DNA from 4 places in the Lysinibacillus sp. IITD104 genome. Region 1 is predicted to be linked to each of the others. Evidence: riboswitches for the same ligand, from Rfam matches in the RefSeq annotation. Region 1 holds a riboswitch; each other region holds the start of a gene.
The links. A riboswitch is a leader RNA that binds a small molecule or an ion and turns the genes downstream of it on or off. The one in region 1 is predicted to bind S-adenosylmethionine.

Region 1 (5,631 bases):
ATACTTTAAGTAAATCTCTGTGGCAGGAAGTGAGATATGGCTCACACCGTACTGTTCATATGTCTCAAATACTTCCTTAACAGTATAGTCTTCTTTTTCAGTAAAAACTTGTTCTTGAAATGCTGTATGACCAAAAACTTGTTGCCATTTCTTTTCGACTGATGTAAGAAGGTGTTGAATGGATTTATTGTTGACAAAAACGTGTCCTTCATTTAGCTCATATATTAGATAGGATACAATGTTTTGCGCACTATAGATGTTACCCATTTTAAACACTCCTTTATCATCAGTTTTTTGGAAGAGCAGTTACTGGCTAGGCAACTACTCTTCTATATATTCAAAAGTGGGGGAGCACTTATGAAAACATTTTCCTTTTTAACAATAATTTCCGTACTCTTAACTTATTTCCTAGTATATAGCATGGATTTAATTAAGTCAATAATACATATAAAATTACTTGGTATTATTTTTTATAAGGTTCTGATAATTAACGGATGCTGTAAATAGTTGATGTAGCAACGTTTAACGCATTACCAAATGAGGCAAATCGAATGAGAAAATACGTAAACGCTACACCATTCTTCCCTCTGTTCTAAATCTTAAGCTTCTACAGTTTGTTCACTTGTTGTTGCCTGTGTAATGGCTTGATCTAAATCAGCAATAATATCCTCTACTGCCTCTAAACCGATGGATAAGCGAATGAGCGACTCGGTTACACCAGCTTGAACTAATTCGTCTGCTGATAGCTGCTGATGGGTAGTAGAAGCAGGATGTATAATTAATGACTTAGCATCACCTACATTTGCTACATGTGAAAATAGCTTCACGCTATCAATAAGCTTTCGCCCAGCTTCACGTCCACCTTTGATGCCAAATGTAAGCACTGAACCGAAGCCATTTCTTAAATATTTTTTTGCCAACTCATGTGTCGGGAAATCTTCTAGGCCATTATAATTTACATACTCCACAGATGGGTGGTTTTGTAAATATTCAGCCACTGCCAATGCATTCTCATTGTGTTTAGGGATACGCAAATGAAGCGTTTCTAACCCTTGCAACAAATTAAAGGCAGCATCTGCACTTAATGTTGGGCCAAAATCACGTAATAATTGTACGCGTAGCTTTGTAGCAAAGGCTGCAGAAGCTGTATCAATTCCATAGCGTAACCCATGGTAAGAGGCATCTGGTTCAGTAAAACCTGGGAATCGCCCACTAGTCCAATCAAACTTACCAGCGTCTACAACAACGCCCCCTAAGGTTGTACCATGGCCTCCTATCCATTTAGTTGCTGAATGAACAACAACATCTGCACCATATTCAATAGGTGTAGAACCATAAGGAGAAGCAAACGTGCTGTCAATAATTAGTGGTAGCCCATTATCATGTGCAATCTTAGCTACTGCTTCAATATCTAAAACCTTTAAGCTTGGATTACCATAAACTTCTGCAAAGACAGCTTTTGTTTTATCAGTAATCGCCGCATTGAAATTCTCTGGGTTTGTTTCATCTACAAAAATTGTTTTAATACCATAGTTTGGTAATGTGTTAGCAAATAAATTATACGTACCGCCATATAAAGAACTAGCTGCTACTATCTCATCACCAGCTCCAGCTAGATTTAAAATGGAAAATGCGATAGCCGCTGCACCAGATGAAAGTGCTACTGCTGCTGTTCCACCTTCCAATAAAGCCACACGTTTTTCAAACACATCAACAGTCGGATTGGTAATTCGTGTGTAAATATTCCCTACTTCCTCTAGGGCAAAAAGACGTTGCGCATGAGCAGTGTCTTTAAATACAAAAGCAGTTGAGCGATAGACTGGAACTGTCCGAGAACCCGTCACTGGGTCTGGCTCTTGACCACCATGTAACAGCAATGTTTCTGGTTTAAAATTTGTCATTGTGTACCTCCAAATGGTTATTTTTTTACGATGGTACCGGAGATGAGGAGGATTTTTCTGTAGAAAACAAAAAACCCTCTTCAGCTAAGAAGAGGGTTGCGGTTGCAAGTTTTCCTCCCCTTATCTGCCAGATCCAAGTTAGAATCTGTAGGAATTAGCACCTTAGTAAGCTCATTACTTACTGGTTGCCGGGCATCATAGGGCCTATCCCTCCGCCGCTCTTGATAAGAGTATGAGATTCAATTTCCATCGTTGTTACACAGTATAAACATAGAGTTTTTTTCTGTCAACATGTAAATTTTATTTTTTCCGAAACTTCTGTCTGCTCTTATACGTAATATGAACGCATACACTATTTTAGAAAAAATTTTGAGAGGAGTATTTTTATGGTAAAGGCCGTGATCATTTTTCTTATGATTGGCTATTTAATAGGCTGTATTCACGGCTCTAAAGTGGCTCAATTTTTATCTGGGGTTGATTTAAAAAAAGCTGGCCACGGAAATGCGGGTGCCTCGAATGCTACTCTTTCCCTTGGCTGGAAATATGGCGTTTTAGTAGCCCTCATTGATATCGGCAAAGGCGTTGTCGCTATTATCGGTGCACATTTTTATCTAGCGGATGCCACTCATTTGACACAAGAACAAATATGGCTGCTTACTTACATTATGGCTGCTGGGGTTATTTTAGGTCATAATTTCCCATTCTATATGGGCTTCAACGGCGGGAAAGGAACGGCCTCCATCATTGGCATTTTACTTGCTGTTGATTGGAAAATTGGTTTATTTGCACTTATTTTATTTGTTATTTTATCCTTTGCAACAAATTTTTTAATTGTTGGTGTTCTAGAATTTTATCTCGTTTTTTGTACAGCAACTTATTTATGGATTCCAGGCATTGGCCCAACCATTATAGCTGTCCTTCTTTTTGGCATAGCTATCATCCTGCATATAGAAAATATTAAACGTTTAGTTAATGGGACAGAGCCTAAAGTAACTACTGCTTTTAAGAAAAAGAAATAATATTTTATGGATATTTTTGTATTTTGTATGACCATATATTTTCTCTTTATCTACTAATATTGCTGTAAAAAACATCTATTTTACACAGGTTTTTTTTCTACAATAAAATAGACATATTCTTATCTTAATAAAACATTACGGAGTCCGATGTTATGGATAATAATCGTCATTTTTATCGTAGAAAGGATGAGAAATTATGTCTTCACCAAAACAAGCAGCTACAAAACGTAACTTAAAGCCACTATGGATTGGCTTAGCATTCGCTTTACTAATCATTATTACTTTTTTACCTAATAACGGCGATTTACCTATAGCTGGGCAACGAGCTTTAGCCATCTTAGCTTTTGCAGTCATCCTTTGGGTAACAGAGGCTGTTTCATATCCTGTTAGCTCGGCCATGATCATTGCACTAGTAACTGTTTTACTAGGACTCGCTCCGTCAATGGATGATCCATCTACAGAGCTAGGAACAGCTGGCGCATTAAAATTATCCTTAAGTGGCTTTAGTAATTCTGCCGTTGCTTTAGTAGCAGCAGCTCTTTTTCTAGCGGCTGCAATGCAAATTACTAATCTACATAAACGACTTGCTCTGTGGATTCTTTCACTGGTAGGAACGAAAACAAAGGCTATCGTATTTGGCGCCATTTTAGTTTCTATCGTCCTCGCATTTTTTGTTCCTTCTGCTACAGCACGAGCTGGCGCTGTAGTACCTATATTGCTTGGAATGGTGGCAGCATTTGGTTTACCACGTGATAGTCGGCTCGCTGCTTTGCTAGTTATTACTTCGGTACAAGCCGTTTCCATTTGGAATATCGGCATTAAAACTGCAGCAGCTCAAAATATGGTGGCTTTAAACTTTATCCAAGAGCAATTTAATGTGGATATTTCCTGGGGTGCTTGGCTACTTTACGCTGCTCCCTTCTCGATTATTATGTCGATCGTTTTATTTTTCATTATGATTGCGTTAATTAAACCTGAGACTAGCAATATCGAAGGTGGTAAAGAGGTCATCAAAAAACAGCTTGCAGAGCTTGGCCCATTAAAGGCTCCTGAAATTCGCTTAATCGTTACTTCCTTAGTTTTACTATTTTTCTGGGCAACTGAAGGTAAATTACATCCCTTCGATACGACAACAGTCACAATTATTGCTATCGCTATTCTATTAATGCCTAAAATCGGTGTGTATTCATGGAAGGAAGTTGAGCCTCATATTCCATGGGGGACAATTATCGTCTTTGCAGTAGGCATTATGCTAGGAACCATTTTACTGAATACGAAAGGTGCTGCATGGTTATCAGATAAAGTTTTTGGTTCACTTGGGCTAGATGCAATGCCTTTACTAGCAACAATCGCACTCGTAACTTTATTTAACATTTTGATTCATTTAGGCTTTGCAAGCGCAACTAGCTTAGCCTCAGCACTTATACCTGTGTTTATCGTTTTAGCCTCCACATTAACGGCTAATGTGGATCAAGTTGGTTTTGTTATTGTGCAACAATTCGTCATAAGCTTTGGCTTCCTATTACCAATTAGTGCACCACAAAACATGCTTGCCTATGGTACAGGTTCCTTTACAACAAAGGATTTCTTGAAATCAGGCATTCCATTAACCATTATTGGTTTCCTTCTCGTACTTTTGTTCTCTGCAACTTATTGGAAATGGATTGGATTATTATAAGACTTTGATTAAATAAAAAGTAAAAGCCTTGAAGAAACAGACTAACTGTCCTTCAAGGCTTTTAAAGTAGTATTATTGTTTCGTGAAAGCAGGGTCCTTCATCGTACCATTTTTCGCATAATTAACGTGCCATGATAGTGCTTTTTCTAGGTCATGTGGTGTATGATGTCCGCCCGTTGCCTCATTGGCATCATTAAAGTACTGCCACAGCTGTTCCCTATAATCAGGATGTGCACAGTTATCAATGATAAGCCCAACTCGTTCTTTTGGAGCAAGTCCTCGTAAATCTGCTACGCCCTGTTCAGTTACTATGACATCAACATCATGCTCTGTATGATCCACATGCGAGACCATTGGGACAATACTCGAAATATCTCCACCTTTAGCATAAGACTTTGTCACAAATATCCCTAATCGTGCATTACGTGCAAAGTCTCCAGACCCACCGATACCATTCATCATCTTTGTACCAGAAACATGAGTCGAATTAACATTACCGTAAATATCTAATTCCAATGCCGTATTCACTGAGATTAATCCGAGTCGGCGAATAATTTCAGGCTGATTTGAAATTTCTTGAGGGCGCAACACTAATTTATCAGCATATTTTTCAAAATTCCCATAAACACGGTTTCCTACTTGCTCAGAAAGGGTAATAGAAGTTGCAGAAGCAAAATTCACTTTCCCTGCATCAATCAATTCAAACACTGCATCCTGAAGAACTTCTGAATAAACTTCTAAGTTCTCAAACTCAGAATCTTTAAAGCCTAGCAATACAGCATTGGCTACTGAACCTACCCCAGATTGAATTGGTCGCAAACTTGTTGTTAAGCGACCTACTTTAATCTCTTCACGTAGGAAATTTAATAAGTGAGTAGCCATAACATCTGTCTCTTCATCCGCGGGGACAATAGTTGATGGCGCATCTAATATATCCGAAATGACGATGCCTTTTACTTTATCTAAATCTAGTGGAATTCCAATTATACCAAGACGATCAGAAACATTCTGTAAAGGAATTGGATCACGCTTT
Region 2 (5,631 bases), 3.1 Mb from region 1:
TGCTGCTGTTTTATCAATGCCTTCTTTTAATTTGATTAAGCCTTTAGCCTCTAACAATGACAGCATACGACCATGGTCAGATACTGAATTAGAAAGTAAAATTGTTGCGCCTTCAGGCAGGTCTTCTAACGTTTTATATTTTTTAGAGTAAATACCGATTGGTTCAATATGAACGCCACCTGCATTAACGAAATCATAGCCATTGTCTTTAATTTGTAGCTCTAAGTAAGGAATGTGCTGGAAATAGTTTGCATCAATATCTTTTGACTCTAAATCTTGGTTTGGTAGAACATAATCTGTATACGTTTCAATTTCAAGGTCTATGCCTTCTTTAGCTAAGATCGGTTTTGCTTTTTCTAAAATAACTGCGTGTGGTGTATTAGAAGCACCTACTTTTAATGTTACGTTTTCTTTGCTATCTGTTTGATCGCCAGATGCTGATTTTTCATCTTCTTTTTTATCTGTACCGCAAGCTGCTAATGCTAGTACAAGTATTGATAAAAATAATCCTGCTAATAACTTTTTCATTTATGACACTCCCTTGTATTTGTTTTAAATATGTTAGCGGTAAAAACCGGAATAACCTCATTTTCGTGCTAGCGTTTATCAATTTTTTCAGTAATTAAATCACCAATCCATTGAATAATAAATACGACTACTAAGATCAAAATAGTTGCCATTAATGTCACATCTTGGCGATTTCGCTGGAAGCCGTCTAAGAAAGCTAAGTTACCAAGACCACCTGCACCAATAATTCCTGCCATCGCTGTATAACCTACAAGAGCAACAGCCGTTACCGTGATACCAGAAATCAAAGCTGGTAATGATTCAGGGACCAATACTTTCCAAATAATTGTAGAAGTTTTCGCCCCCATTGAACGGGCTGCTTCAATAACACCTTTATCTATTTCACGTAACGCAATTAATACCATACGAGCATAAAACGGTGCTGCACCGATAATTAAAGCAGGTAACGCCGCATTGGCACCTCGAATTGTACCTAGTAAAAACTTCGTAAATGGAATTAATAAAATAATTAATACGATAAATGGAATGGAACGGAAAATATTAACGAGTGATCCTGTTAAAAAGTTAACGATTTTATTTGCCCATAACTGATTGGGGCTTGTTAAAAATAGAACGATACCAATGACTAACCCTAGAATAAATGTCACAACCGTTGATATAGCTGTCATGTATAAAGTTTCATACGTAGCTTGCCACATATTTTCCCAGTCTACATTCGGAAAGAGGTTAGTTAGCATTTGCAATCACCTCCGTTTGTACTTCGACTGTATTTAAATAACGAAGGGCTTCAGTGACGTTTGTCTGAGTGCCATCAATTTGCACAATCAATGTACCATATGCACCATTTTTTGTTTGCGAAATATTTCCGTGAACAATACTTACTTCTACATCAAATTGTTTCACAAGATGTGAGATGACAGGCTGTTCTGTTTTTTCACCAACAAAAATTAATTTGACAAGTTGTCCAGTTGGATAGTTTGTTTTAATTTGTGCTACCGTATCCTGTGTTTCCTTAGTGTCTGTAATTTGAGAGACAAACTTTTTGGTAATGGCTGCTTGTGGTGCTTGGAAGACTTGTAATACCTCACCACGTTCCACAATTTCGCCTGCCTCCATCACCGCTACACGATGACAAATTTTGCGGATGACATGCATTTCGTGGGTAATCAGGACGATTGTTAAGCCTAAGCGTTCATTTATATCAACGAGTAAATCAAGAATGGCATCCGTTGTTTCAGGATCGAGTGCTGATGTCGCCTCATCACATAGTAAAACCTCTGGATTATTCGCCAATGCACGTGCAATCCCTACACGCTGCTTTTGTCCACCAGAAAGCTGAGATGGATATGCCTTATCGCGCCCTTCTAAGCCTACAAGGGCTATTAATTCCTTCACACGTGCTTCACGTTGAGCCTTTGGAAAGCCTGCGATTTCTAAAGGGAAAGCTATATTTTCGGCAACTGTTCTCGACCAAAGTAAATTGAAATGCTGGAAAATCATACTTACCTTTTGTCTAGCTGCTCTAAGCTTTTGTCCTTTTATCGATGAAAATTCCTGATTGTTCACCGTTACTGTTCCTGCTGTTGGTTTCTCTAAACCGTTTAGTAAACGAATCATGGTACTTTTACCTGCGCCACTATAGCCGATAATGCCAAAAATTTCACCTTTATTAATAGTAAGGTTGACGTCTTTGACTGCCGTTAATTCGCCATTTGTTGTTTTGTATTTCTTTGTAATATTTTGAAGCTGGATCATAGCGAATACTCCTTTTCTCATATAGAAAACCCCTTCACTCACAGACAAGTAGAAGGGGTCACGTATGATACGTTAAACCGTTCTCTCATCTTTCAAAGAAAAATCTTTGGGTGATTTGGCACCTTTTCACATTGTGATGGTTGCCGGGCTTCATAGGGCACTTCCCTCCGCCACTCTTCATAAGAGTTCGATATATTTAATGTTTTAGTAATATATTTGTTACTTTACCACGCTAGTAAAGTTCAGTCAATTGATTTTTTTAACAATTCATATAAAAATGGTACGGATTGAAAGGCATAAATCTTTTTTGTCACTTTTCCGCCATCACTGATGAGTAGACATGGAACACTTTCAATCTGATGCTCATAGGCAATGTGTTCCAAAAAGTTGATATTTGCTTTACCTATTTGTAGCTGTGGCAGTAATTGTTCAATAATGGACATCATTTTAGATGCCACTGCACACGTTCCACACATCGGTGTATATAAATAAAATGCAGTTTTCTCTCCCGACTGTTTAGCCGCTTCCCACTGCTCTGTTGACCATTCTTCCATTTACTCACGCAACCTTACAAAATATATTCATTATGGATTGAAAAATGTGCACGCAGTAAAATCATCGCTAACACTTTTCTTGGTGTTGTTTCTACTTCCTTGTACGTTGGCATTGTGCGCAGATGTTCAGCTTCTGGATAATGTCTGTCCATTAATGCACGTAGCTTATCGCCTGAAGTATCTGCATCAAAAAAAGTAAATAGCTCACAGCCCTCATAGGGATCCAGTAGTTCTTCTAATTGATGCACACCAATTGTACCATTCGTACATAGTATTGTAACATTCTCATTCAAAATAGGCTCAATTTGTAGCTTATCTGAGCGCCCTTCTACTATCAAGCATTTTCCCTCGAACATTACGCCACCTCCATTTAGAGATCCCTACTTATAAGTCATTATATAACAAAAAACGCCGGTAGTTGCCGACGTTTTTCGATTATGGCTTGTCTTATTCAGCGATCATTTCTTCGTATTGCTCTGCTGTCATTAGTTTCTCAACTTCTGATGCATCAGCAGGCTCAACAACGATCATCCATGCTTTTTCATATGGTGATTCATTAACGAATTCTGGGCTATCTTCTAAATCTGCATTTACTTCCACTACAGTACCTGAGATGGGTGCATATAATTCAGAAACAGTTTTTACTGATTCTACGCTACCGAATGGATCATCTGTTTTGATTTCGTCGCCAACTTGTGGAAGCTCAACGAATACGATATCTCCTAATTCAGATTGTGCGAAGTGAGTAATACCGATACGTACTTTTCCATCTTCTACTTTTACCCATTCATGTTCTTCAGAGTATCGTAAGTCTTTAGGTGTGCTCATGCAAAAAACCCCTCCATAAATATGTAATATATTCACTTTCAGTGTGCCATACTTCTCCTATAAATACAAGGTTTAATACGGTTATTTCCAAGCTTGCTCAAAATCTACTTCTTTAAAACCTAAAGTAACTTTTTTTCCATCTGTGACGATGGGACGTTTAATTAACATACCATCTGAAGCTAGTAGCTCAAGCTGCTCATCCTCCGTCATTTCTGCTAACTTGTCCTTTAAGCCAAGCTCACGATATTTCATACCTGAGGTATTAAAAAATTTCTTCAAAGGTTGTCCACTAGCTTGCCAAATAGCTGTTAATTCTTCCTTAGTTGGCGGTTGCTCTGCGATATGTACCTCTTCATAGGAAACCTCATGCTCATTTAACCACTTCTGTGCCTTTTTACATGTTGTACATTTCGGATAATGGAAAAATTGAATCGTCATTACAATGCTCCTCTTCTGTCTTTTTCTGTAGTATACCATCATAGTTGTTTTCAATGGTGAACTTCACTCTTTTTTGTAAGTTTATCCATCCGTTGTGCAAATTTATCCATTGCTTTTACGATTATCCATCTCATATAAAAAACCTAGCTATCTTTTGCAGATAGCTAGGTTAAATTTGCACTATTAAACAATATATTTTTCAGCATCAATTAATTTAACGGAAGCCTCACGCTTCTTCGCAATTAAATTGTATGGATTATTGCGAGTTAGCTTACGCAGTGCAGATAATGTCATACGAGCTGCATCGCCATCTGCGGAAGCAAGAATTGTGTCTTTTGCTTCTTTTTCGATCTCTGCGAATGCTTCCTGACAGAAGATTTGCGTATAGAGCAATTTTTGATGTGCTTTTTCAGCACCATCACGAGCAATTGCCTTTTCTGTACGTAAGACAGCTGATTCCATTGCAAATAATTGGTTTGCGATATTTGCAATGTTCACCAATACTTCTTGCTCTTGATCAAGTTTTGCACCAAAGCGTTGTGCTGCTAAGCCTGCAGCTAATACAGCAATTTTCTTCGCATTTTTCACTAAATATTTTTCTTGTGCTAGCGGCTCTGTACCGATGTCCTCTGGCATTAGCATAAGCAGCTCTTGCTGTAAATTTTGAGCAACTTGTAATAATGGTAGCTCACCTTTTAGCGCCTTTTTCATAAATGTGCCAGGTACAATCATGCGGTTAATTTCATTTGTACCTTCAAAAATTCGATTGATACGAGAATCACGGTAAATACGCTCAACCTCGTATTCAGCCATAAAGCCATAGCCGCCATGAAGTTGGACAGCTTCATCAGCAATATAGTCTAAAGTTTCTGAACCGAATACTTTGGCAATAGAGCATTCAATGGCATATTCAGCGATCGCGCCTGCAATTACTTTTCCTTGCTTTTGCTCTTCAGGGCTTAACTGACTTAAGCGGTCCTCAAATAGACCAACCGTACGATAGTTTAATGATTCTGATGCATACAGTTGAGAAGCCATTGTAGATAATTTCTCTTTTGTCAGATTGAAATCAGAAAGCTTTGTTTTAAATTGCTGACGTTGGTTTGTATACTGAATAGCTAACTCCAATGCACGTTTCGATCCGCCAATTGTGCCCACGCCTAGTTTATAACGACCAATGTTTAAAATATTGAACGCAATGATATGACCACGACCAATTTCGCCTAATAGATTTTCTACAGGTACTTCCGCATCTTCCAATACTAATGTACGAGTTGATGATGATTTAATCCCCATTTTCTTTTCTTCAGGGCCAACTGAAACACCATTGTAGGCACGTTCTACGATAAAGGCAGAAAATTTATCGCCATCAATTTTTGCGTAGACAACAAATACATCAGCAAAGCCTGCATTCGTAATCCACTGTTTTTCACCATTTAAAATATAATGTGTGCCAGCTTCATTTAATTTGGCAGTCGTTTTTGCACCTAAAGCATCCGAACCTGAACCTGGCTCTGTTAATGCATAG
Region 3 (5,631 bases), 2.9 Mb from region 1:
AAGGTGAAACATTAGAGGAGGCGGCAATTCGAGAAGTTTTTGAAGAAACGGGTGTTCATGTAAAAAATCTTCAATGGTTCGCAGAGTATGCAGTGCATGATGAAATCGTTTTTTGTAAAACCGTTTACACGGCACAATTTTTAGCGCAAGAGGACATAGAATTTGATTTAGAGACATCAGGCATGCTTTGGTTAACCGATGAAGAATTTGCTCAGCATCCTAACTTGAGCTTTCACATGAAGGATGAGGGGATGAAGAAAATGCTGGAGGAGTTGAAAGACCGTGACATACAATGGTGAAATTGTGGAAAAACGTGCCTATCCCTCACCCAATCCAGCAATACGACTAACAGAAATAACCTATCTATCACAGGGCTTGCGTATAAAAGGGTTATTAGCGGAACCAAAAAAAGAAGGTACATATGATGGCTTTTTATATTTAAGAGGCGGTATGCAAAGCATTGGGATGGTAAGACCCTCTCGTATTGCACAATTTGCTGCGCAGGGCTTTATCGTATTTGCCCCATACTATCGTGGGAATCGTGGGGGAGAGGGACGTGACGAATTTGCAGGGGCAGACCGTTACGATGCGGTCTACGCAGTAGATGTACTCAAACAATTTTGCAATGACAATATCCATGTTTTTGGTTTTTCGCGAGGTGGTATTATGGCTCTGTGGACAGCCATTTTAAGAAAGGATATTACTTCTGTTGTAACATGGGCAGGTGTTTCTGATGCAACGGCCACTTATTGGGAACGTACAGATATGCGCAGGATGATGAAGCGCGTTATTGGAGGAACACCGAACCGTGTACCAGAAGCGTATGATGCAAGAACACCTCTTTTTGAGATAGAGCGGATAACAGCCCCTGTACTTATCATTCATGGCTATCGTGATGAAAATGTAGATATAGAACATGCCAGACAATTGGCATTTTTTTTAGAGGATGCAAATAAATCATTCGAAACTTGGTATGATCTTAACTACGCACATCAATATCCACCAGCAAAAAATCGTGAAACTGTCCGTGCTCTTTGCAAGTGGATGAAGCAACAATAAAGCTTAGAGAAAACAAAAAAGACAAAGGGAACGAATAAGTTGTTCCCTTTGTCTTTTATTTAGTCGTTATTTTAATGGGCCACCAAGTGTAGTGATGGCTTCAGAAACGTTTGAGAATTTCTTGAAGTTTTCATTGAATAAGCCTGCAAGCTCAGCAGCTTTTGCATCGTATGCAGCTTTATCTGCCCATGCTTCACGAGGGTTTAACACTTCTGAAGGTACACCTTCAACTGCTGTTGGAATGTGTAAACCAAACACAGCATCTTGTGTCGTTTCAACATCTGCTAATTTACCATCAATTGCTGCACGAACCATTGTACGTGTGTAAGAAAGTTTCATACGGCTACCTGTGCCATATTCGCCACCAGTCCAACCAGTGTTCACTAGGAATACTTGTGCACCGTGCTCGTCAATTTTTTGTCCTAACATTTCTGCATATACTGTAGCAGGAAGTGGAAGGAATGGAGAACCGAAACAAGTAGAGAAAACTGGTTCTGGCTCAGTTACACCACGTTCTGTTCCTGCAAGTTTAGAAGTGAACCCGCTTAGGAAGTGATACATTGCTTGTTCTTTTGTTAATTTACTGATTGGAGGTAACACGCCAAATGCATCAGCTGTTAGGAAGATGATTGTTTTTGGATGACCTGCAACAGAAGGATCAACGATATTTTCGATATATTGGATTGGGTAAGCTACACGTGTATTTTCTGTTAGAGAACCGTCATCATAGTCACAAATACGAGTTTCTGGATCAACAGCTACATTTTCTAATACAGAGCCGAAGCGAATTGCATTGTAGATTTCTGGTTCTTTTTCAGCAGAAAGATTGATTGTTTTTGCATAGCAACCACCCTCAATGTTGAACACACCATTATCAGACCAACCGTGTTCATCGTCACCGATAAGCTTACGATCTGGGTCAGCTGATAACGTCGTTTTACCAGTACCAGATAGACCGAAGAATAATGCCACATCGCCAGCTTCACCTACGTTTGCTGAACAGTGCATTGAAAGGATACCTTGTTGTGGTAATAAGTAGTTCATGATACCAAAAATAGATTTTTTCATTTCACCAGCATATTCAGTACCACCAATTAAAATAATTTTCTTTTCAAGTGATACGATAATGAATGTTTCAGAGGCAGTACCATCAACCGCAGGATCTGCTTTAAAGTTCGGAGCTGAGATGACAGTGAAGTCGGCAACATGAGAAGCTAATTCATCTGCTGTTGGACGGATAAATAATTGATGAGCAAAAAGATTGTGCCATGCGTATTCATTAATAACTTGAATGCTTAATTGTGAATCTTTGTCAGCACCTGCAAAGCCTTTGAATACGAATAACTCGTCACGTTCTTTTAAATATTTTATTACTTTTACATATAGGTTATCGAACACTTCAGAAGAAATTGGTTGGTTGACTTTACCCCAGTCAATTTGATCTTTTGTGCTTTCTTCTTCTACCGTATATTTATCTTTAGGTGAACGACCAGTGTATTTGCCAGTTTCTGCACGAACTGCGCCATCTACTGTTAACATTGCTTCACCACGAGATGTAGCTTTTTCTGCTAATTGTGGTACTGAAAGTTGAACATTAATGTTACCGCCGTTTAATAATTCCTTCAGTTCGTTTGCAATTTCTACTGAATTCATCGATTAAATACCATCCTTTTTTATAGTATTCCCTTGATTTAGAGGGATTTTTTCTTAATTTCAAAAATAGTATAACACAATTGCTTAAATAATCTATACTAATTAAGAAATTATTTTAGAGTTTTTACCACTTTTCAATAAACTGACAAAAAATAATGTTTTTCGAGTAGAATACCATCAATCCTACTGTAATTAGGCATGAAAATTGAGCCACACATATGTTACCACAAGTAGCTAGGTATGTTGTAGGGATTAATTTGCTTCTATTTACATCATCATCCAAGTATGAAAAGTTTTTGTGTAATAGGTTCTTTCCTTTCTATACAGTAATACATAAGAAAATATTTGACAACGTTCGACCTTTTGAGTAACATGAAATTGAACGGATACTCTTATCCCGAGCTGGTGGAGGGTCAGGCCCTGTGAAACCCGGCAACCTGCATGAACTATTTCACGACATGCGCTGGTGCCAACCTGATGCAAGGGAACATCCCTTGAACGATAAGAGTGAAAGGTTACGCAGTCATTATTCCTTTCCTCATGTAAAGTAACGTGAGAAAAGGATTTTTTTATTGTTAAAAATCAATGTAAAGGTAAGTATATGTAGTTCTTTCCTTATTATAATGACGGATCTTTCGAAATCCTCGTGTTAAAAGCAGCAGTAACGGCTTGAGAGTTCAATCCTTAGGAGCGGACTTGACATGGGTAATGAGTACCGTATTCATACACAACTACTTATTGTAAGAGTATTTAGGAGGAAAACCAAATGACAAACCGTCGACTGTTTACATCAGAGAGTGTAACAGAAGGACATCCAGATAAGATTTGTGACCAAATCTCGGATGCCATTTTAGATGCTATTTTAGCAGAAGATCCAAATGCGCGTGTAGCATGTGAAACAACTGTAACAACAGGATTAGTATTAGTAGCAGGAGAAATTACAACTTCTACTTATGTTGATATTAAAGGTATCGTTCGTGATACTGTAGCAGAAATTGGCTATACACGTGGTAAATATGGCTTCGATGCAGAAAACTTAGCGGTGCTTGTGGCGATTGGTGAACAATCACCTGATATTGCACAGGGTGTTGATCAGGCATTAGAGGCACGTGAAGGCTCTATGACAGATGCTGATATTGAAGCAATCGGTGCTGGTGACCAAGGCTTAATGTTTGGCTATGCATGTAATGAAACACCAGAGCTTATGCCATTACCAATTAGCTTGGCTCACAAATTAGCACGCCGTTTAACAGAAGTACGTAAATCAGGTGAACTTGCCTATTTACGTCCTGATGGTAAAACGCAGGTAACGATTGAATATGATGACAATAATGTACCCGTTCGCGTGGATACAATTGTTATTTCAACACAGCATGATGAAGAAGCAACACTTGAACAAATTCAAGCGGATTTAAAAGAATTTGTTATTGCACCCGTTGTACCGAGTGAATTATTAGATACTAACACTAAATACTTCATCAACCCAACTGGCCGTTTCGTAATTGGTGGACCAAAAGGCGATGCTGGATTAACAGGACGTAAAATCATTGTTGATACATACGGTGGTTATGCACGTCACGGTGGTGGTGCCTTCTCAGGTAAGGATGCAACCAAGGTAGACCGCTCAGCAGCATATGCGGCACGTTATGTAGCAAAAAACATCGTAGCAGCTGGCTTAGCAGAGCGTGCTGAAGTACAACTTGCCTATGCGATTGGCGTTGCTCAGCCTGTTTCCATTGCTGTCGATACATTTGGCACAGGTAGAGTAAAAGAAAGCGAGATCGTTGAATGGGTACGCGAGCTATTCGATTTACGCCCAGCAGGTATTATTAAAATGCTTGATCTTCGTCGTCCAATTTATAAACAAACTGCTGCGTATGGACATTTTGGTCGTACAGATTTAAATGTACCATGGGAGCAAATTGATAAAGCCGACGCACTACGAGAAAAAGCACGTTTATAAACTATTGAACTAAAGTAATGAAGTCATTAGAAAATTATTCTAATGTATTAATAAACAAAGGAGCAACATTGCTCCTTTTGTTTTTTTTACAAAAATACCTCGCTAGGATTCGTGAACATATTCGGTACACGAAAACGCGAGGGATTTTTTCGTTAGTATTGATTTTTTGTGTAGGTTATTTATTTCTGAAGTGATTTATAATATTGACCTTTTTCTGCGTATTCTCGTACGATGCGTTCCATATCCTCTTTATCTTCAGCATTTAATTCTCGGACAACTTTTGCTGGACGACCTAATGCTAAACTATTTGGAGGAATGACTTTACCAGGAGGTACTAGGCTTCCAGCTCCAATAAATGCACCTTCTCCAATCTCAGCTCCGTCTAAAATAATGGATCCCATACCAATTAAGGCATTTTTGCGAATTGTACAACTATGTAAAGTGACTTGGTGTCCAACTGTTACCTCATCTTCAATAATGAGCGGATATTTTGGGCTTTGGTGTAAACAGCAAAGATCCTGAATACTGACACGTTTACCGATAATCGTTGGGGAAACATCACCACGAATAACCGTATTAAACCAAATGGTTGTTTCGGCGCCAATTGTTACGTCGCCCGTAACAGTTGCGTAATCAGCAATGAAAACAGACGGATCGATCTTTGGCGTTTTATCTTTAAATGGATAAATCATGAAAATCGCCTCTTTTCTTTCTATAATGTAGTATTATCGTATCAAATACGCAACTTTATGGAAATATAAAATTAAAATGTGCTATTTATTTCGATATAATCAAAGTGTAATTATTTTTTAGGAGGACTATGTAAATGTGGAAATGGGAAGCTGATGGACAAGCAAAAGCTGTGATTGCTATTCTTCATGGTGCTTATGAAAATCACCGTTGGTATGCATGGCTGATAGAGAAATTAAGATTAGAAGGCTTCCACATAGTCATGG
Region 4 (5,631 bases), 3.5 Mb from region 1:
GCCTGCAACGGAAATCCATTTCTACCTTTCAATTGACTGTTTTGTTTTTCAACACTAAGGAGGGCTATTTCGCTGATGAAATAGCTCTATTTTTGCTAAATTTGTAAAGGGTTTAACGTAATTTTCAATGAAAAAAAGATTATACTGTAGAAAGAACGAATAATAGGGGCGGTTACTATGAAAACAGTTGTTGTTTTAGGCGGCGGTATTACAGGACTATGTACAATGCATTATTTGCAACGTCAAGTGAAGGAACATAATTTAGATGTTCGTCTAGTACTTATAGAAAAAAATACATATTTAGGAGGCAAATTATATTCGGCACATGAACAAGGTTTCATCATGGAAACAGGTGCTGATTCTATTGTAGCGCGTCACCAAGGTGTTATGGAACTTGTACAGGAGCTTGATTTTGAAGCGGAACTAGTCTACAACGAAACAGGTATTTCTTATATTTATACGAATAATGAGTTACACGCTATTCCAGCAGATTCAACTTTTGGAATACCGATGAGTTTGACATCCTTAGAGGAAAGTACACTCATTTCCGAGCAAGGGAAAAAAGAAGCGTTGAAGGATTTAACATTACCTAACGATCGCTTCACAAAGGAAAGTTCAATCGGTGAATTTTTAACTTACTATTTAGGAGAGGAACTGGTGAAAAATCAAATTGCACCAGTCCTTGCAGGTGTTTATTCGGGAGATTTACATCAGCTTTCTATTGGCTCTACTTTACCGTATCTGATTGATTATAAGAATGATTATGGAAGTATTATTAGAGGCTTTGATGCGAATCGTGAGCAATTTGTTAAAGCAGCGAACAAAAAATTTATATCCTTTAAAAATGGTTTATCTTCTTTAATTGATCGACTTGAACAAACATTATCCGATGTAGAAATCATCAAGGGCGTTACTACTCTAAATGTTAAAAAACAAGATAAGAACTATACAATTTCCTTAGCCAATGGTGAAATTATTGAGTCAGAATATGTCGTTTTAGCATTACCAAACGATACTGTCCAAAATCTACTACAGGATGAATCTTTAAATCGCTATTTTGACCAATTTACGACAGCGTCAGCGATTACTATTTATTTAGGTTTTGATGTGCCGGACTCTAGATTACCAGCAGATGGAACGGGCTATATTGTTTCCCATAATTCAGACGTTACTTGTAATGCAGCTACTTGGACTAGTCGCAAATGGAAGCATACATCGAAAGAAAATAAATTACTTTTGCGACTCTTTTATAAGAGCATCAATCCAGCCTATGAGCAACTACGTGCCATGACGGATGAAGAATTGGCAGCAGTTGCTTTAGAAGATGTGAGAAAGAGCCTAGGAATAGAAGAACAGCCAACCGTTGTAAATGTAACAAAATGGATTGATCAAATGCCTAAATATGATCTAGCGCATCGTGAAGCATTACAAGGGTTACTACATGAATTACATGAAAAATATCCAAATTTATCCATTGCTGGGTGCTCATATTTTGGCGTAGGTATTGGTGCTTGCATTCAAAATGGGAAAAAAATTGGTGAAGAGCTTGCAAAGGAACTTGCCAATTTCTAAGGTTTTAAGTGGAAAAAAACTTTCTTATGTGAAATAGTCTTGACTCATTCGTCAGTAAACGATATGATTCTTTTAATTATTTAAAAAATTCATACTTAATTCTTATCAAGAGAAGCAGAGGGACTGGCCCATTGAAGCTTCAGCAACCAACTTTATTGTCAGGTGCTAAATCCAGAAGACCGTTGAGTCGAAGATGAGAAGGAACAACAATGATGAATCGTTAAAGCCTTCTTTTTTTATGAAAGAGGGCTTTTTATTATATAGAGACATAGGAAGAGAGGCTAGTTTTATGGGATTGCTTGAAAAGTTAAAAACGCATGTATTGACAGCGGACGGTGCAATAGGCACAGTGCTATATGGCTATGGATTGGAGTATTGCCATGAGGAAATGAATGTTCAGAGACCCGAGTTAATTGAGAAGATTCATAGAGAATATATTGCGGCTGGTGCTGACATCATTCAAACGAATACGTACGGTGCAAATGCCATCAAATTAGCTCGCTATGGATTAGAATCACGTGTCCAACAGTTTAATGAAGCAGCTATTACCATTGCAAAACGAGCAGCGGCAGATGGCGGTCAATTTGTCTTAGGAACAATTGGAGGTATTCGGGGAATTCGTAAAAGTGATGCAACCTTGGATGAAATATTAGCGACTATTGAAGAACAAGCAAGTGTCTTACTGGCAGGGAATCCAGATGGTCTTTTACTCGAAACCTATTATGATTTTGAAGAATTATCAGCAACCTTAAAGATGCTACGAGAAAAAACAAATTTGCCAATTATTGCACAAGTTTCTATGCATGAGCCTGGTGTTTTACAAAATGGGATGTCTTTAAATAATGCTCTCCATGAGCTTGAAGCCCTCGGTGCAGATATTGTTGGCGTCAATTGTCGACTAGGTCCTCACCATACAATTCTAGCATTTGAAGGTGTAGAACTTCCTAATAAGGCATTCATGTCTGCCTATCCGAATGCGTCACTTCTTGACTTAGAGGATGGACGTGTCGTTTATGAGTCAGAAGCTGATTATTTTGGTCGAGCAGCTGTTGAATTACGTGACCAAGGTGTACGTTTAATCGGGGGCTGCTGTGGTACTACACCCAAACATATTGCAGCAGCAAAGAAGTATTTAGAAGAGTTATCACCGGTTCAGGAGAAGCATGCGAAACCTGAAAAGATTGAGATTGTACGTGAAGCGGAGCCACCAAAGTATGAGCCTCTTCATGAAAAAGTAAAACGTGAACGCTCTGTCATAGTAGAGTTGGATACGCCTAGACATTTAGAGATTGATGGATTCCTTGAAGGAGCAAAGCAATTGTATGATGCAGGTGCAGATGTAGTCATGATGGCAGACAATTCACTGGCCTCACCACGGATTAGCAATATTGCAATGGGAGCATTGTTGAAGAGTACACATGGTGTACGCCCACTAACACATATTACATGTCGAGACCGTAACTTAATTGGTCTTCAATCGCATTTAATGGGTCTAAATGCTTTAGGTATTCATGATGTGTTGGCTGTTACGGGTGATCCAACGAAAGTGGGAGACTTCCCAGGTGCGACAAGTGTTTATGATGTATCTTCGATGGAGCTGATCCAATTAATTAAGCAGTTAAATGAAGGGGTTTCCTTCTCAGGTAAACCACTTCGTAAAAAAGCAAATTTTTCAGTTGCTGCTGCATTTAATCCAAACGTCCGTGTGTTAGAACGTGCTGTGACACGTTTAGAGAAGAAAATTGAGCATGGGGCAGACTACTTCATTTCTCAACCAGTGTATACGAAAGAAAAAATTGTAGAAATTTATGAGGCAACAAAGCATTTACAAGCTCCTATTTACATCGGCATTATGCCTGTTACGAGTTATAAAAGTGCTGAATTTTTACATCATGAAGTGCCAGGTATCAAATTATCCGAAGATGCCTTGGCAAGAATGAAAGTATGTGGAGAAGACAAGGAACGAGCGAAATTGGAAGGAATTGCCATTGCTAAAGAATTAGTTGAAGTGGCTGCGCAATACTTCAATGGTATATACCTTATTACACCATTTTTACGTTACGATGTGACACTAGAGTTGATGAAATATATAGAGCAATTGGATGAACAGAAAAAAGGAGTAAGTATACATGGCTAAGCACTCGATTGAAGAGCAACTAGAGAAACGTATTTTAATTCTTGATGGCGCAATGGGAACAATGCTACAAAACGAAAATTTATCAGCAGAAGATTTTGGTGGTGAGGAGCTAGATGGCTGTAATGAAAATCTTGTGCTTACTAGACCAGATGTCATTGAAAAAATTCATCATAAATACTTAGAGGCAGGCGCAGATATTATTTGTACTAATACATTTGGTGGGACGCCTCTAGTGTTAAATGAATATGATCTTGGCGCAAAAGCCGAAGAAATTAACAAGCGTGCAGTGGAAATTGCTCGTCAAGCAGTGGATCGTTATTCAACATCGGATTGGCCACGTTTTGTTGCAGGGGCTATGGGGCCAACAACAAAAACGTTATCAGTAACTGGTGGTATTACATTTGATGAGCTAGAGGAAAATTTCTATGTACAGGCAAAGGCATTAATTGAGGCAGGAGCCGACGTTCTGTTATTAGAAACAAGTCAGGATATGCTCAATGTCAAAGCAGGCACACTTGGCGTAAAGCGTGCTTTTGCATCAACGGGAAAAGAACTACCCGTCATGATTTCAGGAACAATAGAGCCGATGGGTACAACGCTTGCAGGGCAAACGATCGATGCCTTTTATATTTCGATCGAGCATATTAAACCATTATCTGTTGGCCTAAACTGTGCGACAGGACCTGAGTTTATGACGGATCACATTCGTTCATTAGCAGAGCTTTCAACAGGCTATATTAGCTGTTACCCGAATGCTGGCTTACCAGATGAAGAAGGGTGTTATCATGAATCCCCAGAATCGCTATCACAAAAATTAAAAGGTTTTGCAGAAAAGGGTTGGCTTAATATTGTAGGTGGATGTTGTGGGACGACACCCGCTCATATTGCAGCCATTCGTGAGGTCTTAAAAGATGAAAAACCTCGTCGAGTTCCAGAAAAAACACATGGTCATGCGGTATCAGGAATCGAACCGTTATTGTATGACGATTCTATGCGTCCGTTATTTATTGGGGAGAGAACAAATGTTATCGGCTCTCGTAAATTTAAGAATTTAATCATTGATGGAAAGTTTGAGGAGGCCGCAGAGATTGCACGTGCTCAAGTTAAAAATGGTGCACATGTTATCGATATTTGTTTAGCCAACCCTGATCGTGATGAATTAGCCGATATACGTGGATTTATGCAGGAGGTTGTAAAAAAGGTTAAGGTGCCTCTTGTGATTGACTCAACTGATGAAAAAGTAATTGAGGAAGCATTAAAGTTTTCCCAAGGGAAAGCCATCATTAACTCTATTAATCTAGAGGATGGTGAAGAACGATTTGATGCAGTATTACCACTTGTGAAAAAATATGGTGCATCATTAGTTGTTGGAACGATAGATGAAAAGGGAATGGCGGTTGACCGTCATCGAAAGCTTGAAATTGCCGAACGCTCCTATCAACTTTTAACGGAGAAATGGGGAATTGCACCAGAGGATATCATTTTCGACCCATTAATGTTCCCTGTAGGAACGGGTGATGAGCAGTATATTGGTTCAGCTTTGGAAACGATTGAAGGCATTCGACTCATCAAAGAAAAATTGCCGCAGACATTGACGGTACTTGGCGTAAGTAATATTTCATTTGGCTTACCACCAGTTGGCCGTGAAGTACTGAATGCTGTCTATCTCTATCATTGTACACAGGCAGGCTTAGATTATGCCATTGTTAATACAGAGAAATTGGAGCGTTACGCATCCATACCGGAAGAGGAAATTAAACTCGCAAATGACCTGCTCTTTAATACAAATGATGAAACATTAGCAGTGTTTACAGATTTTTATCGTGATAAAAAGAAGGAAAAAACGGAAGCCGATATTCCAAAAACGGTTGAAGGTCGTTTAGCTTACTATATATTAGAAGGTACAAAAGAAGGGCTAATTG

Region 2: another riboswitch for S-adenosylmethionine. It lies ahead of V1L66_RS05420 (methionine ABC transporter ATP-binding protein); the one in region 1 lies ahead of V1L66_RS20755 (O-acetylhomoserine aminocarboxypropyltransferase/cysteine synthase family protein).
Region 3: another riboswitch for S-adenosylmethionine. It lies ahead of metK (methionine adenosyltransferase); the one in region 1 lies ahead of V1L66_RS20755 (O-acetylhomoserine aminocarboxypropyltransferase/cysteine synthase family protein).
Region 4: another riboswitch for S-adenosylmethionine. It lies ahead of V1L66_RS03165 (bifunctional homocysteine S-methyltransferase/methylenetetrahydrofolate reductase); the one in region 1 lies ahead of V1L66_RS20755 (O-acetylhomoserine aminocarboxypropyltransferase/cysteine synthase family protein).

The regions. Positions count from the first base shown of each region.
Region 1 is NZ_JBAHYH020000001.1:4,126,535-4,132,165, forward strand. Features, by position in the region: gene V1L66_RS20750 (hypothetical protein) at 1-267, opposite strand, end outside; gene V1L66_RS20755 (O-acetylhomoserine aminocarboxypropyltransferase/cysteine synthase family protein) at 600-1,901, opposite strand; SAM riboswitch class I at 2,019-2,132, opposite strand; gene V1L66_RS20760 (glycerol-3-phosphate acyltransferase) at 2,288-2,920, shown strand; gene V1L66_RS20765 (DASS family sodium-coupled anion symporter) at 3,117-4,598, shown strand; gene V1L66_RS20770 (succinate CoA transferase) at 4,671-5,631, opposite strand, start outside.
Region 2 is NZ_JBAHYH020000001.1:1,054,091-1,059,721, reverse strand. Features, by position in the region: gene V1L66_RS05430 (MetQ/NlpA family ABC transporter substrate-binding protein) at 1-528, opposite strand, end outside; gene V1L66_RS05425 (methionine ABC transporter permease) at 597-1,265, opposite strand; gene V1L66_RS05420 (methionine ABC transporter ATP-binding protein) at 1,255-2,283, opposite strand; SAM riboswitch class I at 2,366-2,469, opposite strand; gene V1L66_RS05415 (thioredoxin family protein) at 2,526-2,837, opposite strand; gene V1L66_RS05410 (hypothetical protein) at 2,852-3,193, opposite strand; gene gcvH (glycine cleavage system protein GcvH) at 3,285-3,665, opposite strand; gene V1L66_RS05400 (arsenate reductase family protein) at 3,747-4,103, opposite strand; gene V1L66_RS05395 (acyl-CoA dehydrogenase family protein) at 4,287-5,631, opposite strand, start outside.
Region 3 is NZ_JBAHYH020000001.1:1,181,237-1,186,867, forward strand. Features, by position in the region: gene V1L66_RS06095 (NUDIX domain-containing protein) at 1-299, shown strand, start outside; gene V1L66_RS06100 (S9 family peptidase) at 283-1,059, shown strand; gene pckA (phosphoenolpyruvate carboxykinase (ATP)) at 1,126-2,712, opposite strand; SAM riboswitch class I at 3,102-3,220, shown strand; gene metK (methionine adenosyltransferase) at 3,479-4,675, shown strand; gene V1L66_RS06115 (gamma carbonic anhydrase family protein) at 4,855-5,367, opposite strand; gene V1L66_RS06120 (alpha/beta hydrolase) at 5,502-5,631, shown strand, end outside.
Region 4 is NZ_JBAHYH020000001.1:616,049-621,679, forward strand. Features, by position in the region: gene V1L66_RS03160 (protoporphyrinogen oxidase) at 178-1,572, shown strand; SAM riboswitch class I at 1,672-1,772, shown strand; gene V1L66_RS03165 (bifunctional homocysteine S-methyltransferase/methylenetetrahydrofolate reductase) at 1,862-3,709, shown strand; gene metH (methionine synthase) at 3,702-5,631, shown strand, end outside.